One region of the Peribacillus sp. NPDC097675 genome, then DNA from elsewhere that is predicted to be linked to it. Evidence: predicted binding sites of a transcription regulator. Region 1 holds the regulator's gene; the other holds the start of a gene.
What was found. Region 1 encodes Rex, which represses fermentation and respiration genes when NADH is low (regulators of the CRP and FNR family bind a similar motif). Its sites were predicted from a motif close to TTGTGAAATATTTCACAA; they were not measured.

Region 1 (3,414 bases):
GCTGTTACGTTTTTAAGACCTTCACGGATCATCGCTTGAGCAAGAACCGTTGCAGTAGTCGTTCCGTCACCAGCTACGTCATTTGTTTTGCTTGCTACTTCAGCAACCAATTTCGCACCCATGTTTTCGAAAGCATCTTCTAATTCGATTTCTTTCGCGATTGTTACACCGTCATTAGTAATAAGCGGTGAACCGAATTTTTTCTCAAGAACCACGTTACGTCCTTTTGGTCCAAGCGTTACTTTTACTGCATCTGCAAGAGCGTCGACGCCACGAAGCATTGAACGGCGAGCCTCTTCACTAAATTTAATTTCTTTAGCCATGTATAAGTACCTCCCTAATCATTTTAAGAAAAATTTTCGTTCAGTTAAGTATGATGTATAATTAGCCAATAACAGCTAAGATATCGCTTTCACGTAAGATTAAGTATTCATTATTTTCGTATTTAACTTCAGTACCAGCATATTTTGAGAAGATAATTAGATCGCCTTGGGCAACCTCTAAAGCAATACGTTCGCCATTTTCAAGGACACGGCCAGTACCAACTGCTACGACCTTACCTTCTTGTGGCTTTTCTTTTGCAGTGTCAGGAAGAACAATACCGCTTGCGGTTTTTTCTTCGGATTGAACTAATTCAATAATAACGCGATCACCTAATGGTTTTAACAAGTGAAACAACCTCCTCATATTCTCTTAGTCAATTACTTGTTTATTAGCACTCATCAACAACGAGTGCTAACACATTTATAATACTAATTAAATTGAGCCTTTTTTGCAAGTATCTTGTTGAATTTTTTTTATTAATTTTTGATAAATTATGGGTATACTACTTCAGTATAATGAATCTCTCCGCGTTTTTTTGAAATGCTCCCTTTTTGCATACCTATAAGTGGTATTACGGTCTATTTTTTGATACCTTTTAAGTATACGTTTATAGAATGTCCCCATGTCAGGACTCTAAAATAAATGGCGGACTTAATAAAAGGAGTTTTCATTTTTGAAAAAAGAATATTGGTTCGTCATCATTACTTACATTGCCATGCAATTATCCGGTATAGTCGGCATGCCGATTTTCAAGGTGATCGGATCATCAATGGGGATACCGAACGATGAACTCAACGTTAAAGCGTCCGCTTACTGGATCGTGTTCAGTTTTCTTGTTGCCCTACTGGTGATTCTATTTTTATTGAGAAAAGATATGAAGGAGAATATAGAGCTTAAACAGGCTTCGATTCCCACGTCCATCCTCTGGGCAATCGCAGGTGTTTTCCTGGCCTTTTTCGCTCAAAATATAGCTGCAAACATCGAATTAATGCTTGGGGTGGATGGTGAATCCGAGAATACACAAAATCTCGTTTCACTCATTTCTAGAGTGCCGATGGTCATTTTCGTAACGTCTATTATCGGTCCTATTCTGGAAGAAATCATTTTCAGGAAAATTATTTTCGGTTCTCTTTATAAACGCTTTAATTTCTTTATTTCGGCTTTAATTAGCTCGGTTATTTTCGGCTTGGCGCACGGTGAACTCGAACATCTTCTTTTATATGCAGCGATGGGCTTCACCTTTGCCTTTTTATATGCAAAAACGGGTCGTATTCTTGTGTCCATAGCTGCACATGTTGCTATGAACACTCTTGTTATCATCCTTCAGGTGGCATATAGAGAAGACATCGAGAAATTGTCAGATACTGCACAAGCCATTATCGGAGGTTTATTATGAAACGTCAGTCACCTTTATTCATCGGTATCGTATACGCTGGCTTAGGCATCCTTTTTATAACGATTGCCATCCAGACGGTCAATTCATCTGGATGGGGATTTTTTGCCTATATCCTTGTGTTGATTGCTACTCTTGACTTAGGATCGGGGTTACGCATGATATTAATCCACTTTAAGATTAAGTCCATACAAAAGAAAAACAAAAAGTAAAAACACGCTGCGTTTTCGCAGCGTGTTTTTATTCTTCTAGGACAACTTCTTCCGCTACTGGATAGTGCTTTAAAAAGTATATCAGGGATTGAAGTTCTACAGCCAGATCAATATGGTGGACCCTTATCGATGGGGGTACAGTCAGACGGGCAGGAGTGAAGTTCAGTATCCCTTTAATATCGGCTTTAACTAAACGATCGGTAATCGTTTGCGCCTCTTGGACAGGCACTGTCAAAATGGCTACAGTAATATTATTTTCCTGCAAAAGCGTATCTATTTGGTTCATATGGTGAATCGGCACATCGGCAATTGTCTTTCCGACTTTATCTTCAGAGACTTCAAATGCCATTTCTATTTTTGTATTATTGTTTTTCATGAAATTATAATTTAAAAATGCAGTTCCTAAATTCCCCACCCCAATCAGGGCAACCTTTGTCAGCTCGTCCTGATCTAACGTTTTTCTAAAGAAAGACAATAGATAATTGACATTATAGCCATAGCCTTTCTTTCCGAGCGCCCCAAAGTAGGAAAAATCACGGCGGATTGTTGCTGAATCTACTTTTACAGCTTCACTTAGCTCTGCTGAGGAGACTCTTTGTTTACCTGAAGAATGTAAGTTTTTTAAAAATCGATAATACAAGGGCAACCTTTTAGCCGTCGCCTGCGGTATCTTTGGGTCATGGTTCATTGTTCTTCCCCGCCTTTATACATGCTTTAAAACTTTTACATTTGGTTTAGCTGCCTCTTGTAATCACTACTAGACACGCCACCTGTCTTCTCCACTAAATATGTAGGTCCTATGACCATTCCTTTATCCAGTGCCTTACACATGTCATAAACCGTTAAAGCGGTTGCAGATGCTGCTGTTAACGCTTCCATTTCGACACCTGTACTACCCTTCGTCTTAACCTGTGTTTCAATTTTAAGCCGATAACCTTGATCTTCTTTTTCCCAATCAAAGGCGATATTGACACCTTGCAGGGAAATGGGGTGACACATCGGTATGATGTTGGATGTATTCTTACTGGCCATGATGCCTGCAACCTGGGCAACCGCCAATACGTCCCCTTTTTTCATTTCTCGATTCGTTATTTTACCATATATTTCTTCGTTCAATAAGATGCTGGATTGAGCTGTTGCCGTCCGGATTGTCTCTGGCTTCGTGCTCACATCAACCATTTTGGCTCTGCCTTGCTCATTAAAATGCGTTAAATCGCTCATAAAATTACCCCTCCTAAATCATACACTATTATCCTACATTATGTAACAGCTTGTTTTTCACCTTTAAAACCAAAGCTGTTGCCGTTAAATACTATAATACGTTACACTAACAATAATCAATTGAGGTGAAATCCATGATTCTATTACAAATCAATCAACTATCGAAATATTATGGTGCTGAGCTAATTTTATCAAATATGAAGCTTGAAGTTCAAAATAAAGATCGAATTGCCTTAGTCGGCCGAAACGGAGCCGGAAAGTCGA
Region 2 (3,414 bases), on a different contig from region 1:
GACCAATCCCAAAATGCTTCATTCGCAAAACTTGTAATAAAGTGGCGATACCACACATAAGAATATCGATTGAAACCAAGTAGGTCAGTTGTGTCGAGTTCAATCCCATCGCACCACCTACAATAAGGGGGATAACAATGGCACCAGCATACATTGCAAGAACGTGTTGTAATCCTAAAGATGCAACTTTCAATGGGGATTGATTATTAGCCATGAACGATAGCTCCTTCCTTCTCCTCAACAAAAGCTATTTCGCCTACATTCAACTCCTTGATCCTCGCTAAGGATTCGACTTGGAATCCTTGATCCCTAAGGTCCTTTCCACCGCTTTGGAATGCTTTCTCGATGACAATTCCCATACCGACCACTTCAGCTCCTACTTGCTTACATATATCCGCTAAGCCACGAGCTGCCTGTCCTACTGCGAGAAAATCATCTATTATCAATACCTTATCCCCCGCTTTAATATATTTATTAGATACCGTAATCGTATTCGTTTCCTTTTTAGTAAACGAATGAACGGAAGCGGTTATCAGATCTTCGGTCAATGTCAGCGATTTACGTTTCCGGGCAAATATTAATGGAACGTTCAACTCCAAAGCTGCCATCAATCCTGGCCCAATCCCGGATGATTCGATAGTTAGCACTTTTGTTATTTCTTTATGGGCAAATCTTTTTACAAATTCTTTTCCAATCTCTTTCATTAGCATAGGATCCATTTGATGGTTCAAAAATGAATCTACTTTTAAAATGTCTTTAGATAATGCTTGTCCCTCGGACAAGATCTTGTCTTTTAATAGTTGCATGATCGTTCCTCCCAATCTAGATGTTTAGTTTACCTAAGCCTATCAATGTTTCTTGGTAAATAAAAAAAACCAAGAAACATTGCAACACTTAAGAGTGAGGCAATATTTCTTGGGCATCCGTGAAAAAAAAGGAATATACTAATCCCTTCCATTCTGCAGCAAGATTTATTACTCACTCATAGTCAGATTATTTACGGCAATCCGGTAGAAACTTGCAGGCCATATCCCTGCGATTATACGAGTGAAACTTTATTTTTTTATAATATAAGAATTATAACAACGCTAGCTCTATTTGAAAAGTATATTTTAATAAAAAACGAACTTTACAATGAAATAGCCATTTAACATTCGTATTTTTAGAAAATTCAAAAAAGTCAATCGTCTAATTCGTTCCATTTTCCTTCTTTAGAAAATTAATGCCCGCTCTATAGACTTCACAATACTTTCACAAATTATCTTCCTTGAACATCCTCTTTTCATTAGTCTGGCAATTTTACACTATTTACAACATGTTAAGGCGATGTTTGAACAATTTGTGAAATGAGAGATAAGGGATACTTTTTCACTATGTCTTTTGTATGATGAACTTATTTAGTAAACATTTTCACAATTAGAAAGGAGTGGTAATTGTGGCAGAGCCAGCACTTAAGAGTAAACGTACAACAAAAATAAAAAAACAAGAGACCAATTTAAAAGGTACACTCGCTTCTGTTTTACTACTTGGAATTTTTCTAGTAATCGTATGGGTCAGCATTTATTTTTTATTTACAGATCGTTTAGGGTAAATGAGGAGGAGAAATCATGCACATGCATAAGTTTGAAAAAATTTGGCTGATTTTAGGAACGGTCGCCTTACTCATTTTCTTAACCGTCCTAGGGGTGAGTGCCTTCTATTTAGGAAATCAGCCACCAAGCTGTTTAGTAACAGTCGATCCAGAAAAAGTGGATACAACAGCCCCCTTTGATGACCCAGGCTTACATAAAGTCGAGGGAAAAGAGTGGGATTATGAGTTAGTATTTGTAGCGTCAGCCTTTTCGTACAGCCCAGCAAAGGTAGAGATACCCAAAGGTTCAACAGTCAAAATCATTGCAACGACCAAGGATGTTATCCATGGTTTCGAGGTAGCCGGAACAAATGTCAATATGATGCTTGAACCTGGTTATGTCAGTGAATACACTGCTACTTTTAATAAAGTAGGAGAAAACCTAATTATATGCAATGAATATTGCGGAGTTGGTCACCATATGATGAGCTCCCAAATTGAGGTGGTTTCAAAATGACAAAAGCTATTGAAGAAAGAATTCACCCACTCGATGCAAAGCTCGCCATGGCTCATTTCTATGTAGCCATCATTGCCTTGGCATTAGGAGGCTTCGCTGGACTACTTCAAACACTCGTGCGTTCAGGCAGAGTCGAATTGCCTGCTGGTATAACTTATTATCAATTACTTACGGTTCATGGCGTTTTACTCGCTCTAATTCTTACAACTTTCTTCATCATAGGATTTCATCTTTCAGTAGTCAGTAAAACGATCGGACCCTTAACCAAACGGGCAAGAATATCAGGCTGGATAGGATTTTGGACAATGACCGTCGGTACTGCAATGGCCGCATTAATGGTCTTATTAAACGAAGCGTCCGTCCTATATACTTTTTATGCTCCTCTTCAAGCCCATCCCATTTTCTATGGTGGATTGACACTTGTAATTGTTGGGAGCTGGATAAGCGGGGGAGCCCTATTATCAACCTACCATAAATGGAGGAAAATAAATCGTGGCCAGGCAAGCCCATTATTAAGCTTTATGGCTGTAGTCAATACTTTGTTATGGATTGTTGCCACAATAGGGGTTGCTGTCACCGTGTTATTCCAACTTCTTCCTTGGGCTTTAGGATGGGTTGATTCAATTAATATTTTGGCAAGCAGAACCTTGTTTTGGTACTTCGGCCACCCGCTCGTCTATTTCTGGTTGCTACCAGCCTATATGTGCTGGTATGTGGTGATTCCTAAAATCATTGGCGGTAAAATATTTTCAGATTCATTGGCCAGGATGTCATTTATCCTATTTCTACTATTCTCGATTCCTGTCGGACTTCATCATCAGTTACTTGAGCCTGGCATCGATCCAGTTTGGAAGTACTTACAGGTCATATTAACCTTCTTAGTCGTTATCCCTTCTTTAATGACTGCTTTTTCGTTATTCGGGACGTTTGAGAAATATGGACGTTCACAAGGTGCTACTGGTTTATTCGGTTGGTTCAAGAAACTCCCTTGGGGAGATGCTCGTTTTACCGTTCCTTTCATCGGGATGGTGGCTTTCATTCCAGCGGGTGCAGGGGGTCTTGTCAATGCTTCTAACCAGCTGAACCAAGTTGTTCATAATACTATCTGGGTTACTGGACATTTTCATTTAACATTAGCCACTTCAGTGATCTTGACTTTCTTTGGTATTTCTTATTGGCTCATTCCACATTTGACTGGGCGAACATTGACAACAAAATTGAATAAATTAGCAATCATTCAAGGGATGTTTTGGGCAATTGGGATGTCTATCATGTCTGGGGCCATGCATATTGCCGGTCTCCTGGGAGCACCTCGACGCTCTTCATA

Region 2: a site for Rex is predicted at 1,399-1,416, ahead of ACQKL5_RS03180 (cytochrome c oxidase subunit 2A). Genes of this name have one in related genera too.

The regions. Positions count from the first base shown of each region.
Region 1 covers NZ_JBNNSK010000017.1:58,355-61,768, forward strand. Annotated here, with positions in the region: gene groL (chaperonin GroEL) at 1-323, opposite strand, end outside; gene groES (co-chaperone GroES) at 385-669, opposite strand; gene ACQKL5_RS19815 (CPBP family intramembrane glutamic endopeptidase) at 998-1,720, shown strand; gene ACQKL5_RS19820 (YdiK family protein) at 1,717-1,929, shown strand; gene ACQKL5_RS19825 (redox-sensing transcriptional repressor Rex) at 1,958-2,617, opposite strand; gene moaC (cyclic pyranopterin monophosphate synthase MoaC) at 2,653-3,150, opposite strand; gene ACQKL5_RS19835 (ABC-F family ATP-binding cassette domain-containing protein) at 3,285-3,414, shown strand, end outside.
Region 2 covers NZ_JBNNSK010000001.1:629,917-633,330, reverse strand. Annotated here, with positions in the region: gene ACQKL5_RS03190 (nucleobase:cation symporter-2 family protein) at 1-214, opposite strand, end outside; gene ACQKL5_RS03185 (xanthine phosphoribosyltransferase) at 207-806, opposite strand; purine riboswitch at 966-1,067, opposite strand; gene ACQKL5_RS03180 (cytochrome c oxidase subunit 2A) at 1,436-1,591, shown strand; gene ACQKL5_RS03175 (cytochrome c oxidase subunit II) at 1,608-2,087, shown strand; gene ACQKL5_RS03170 (b(o/a)3-type cytochrome-c oxidase subunit 1) at 2,084-3,414, shown strand, end outside.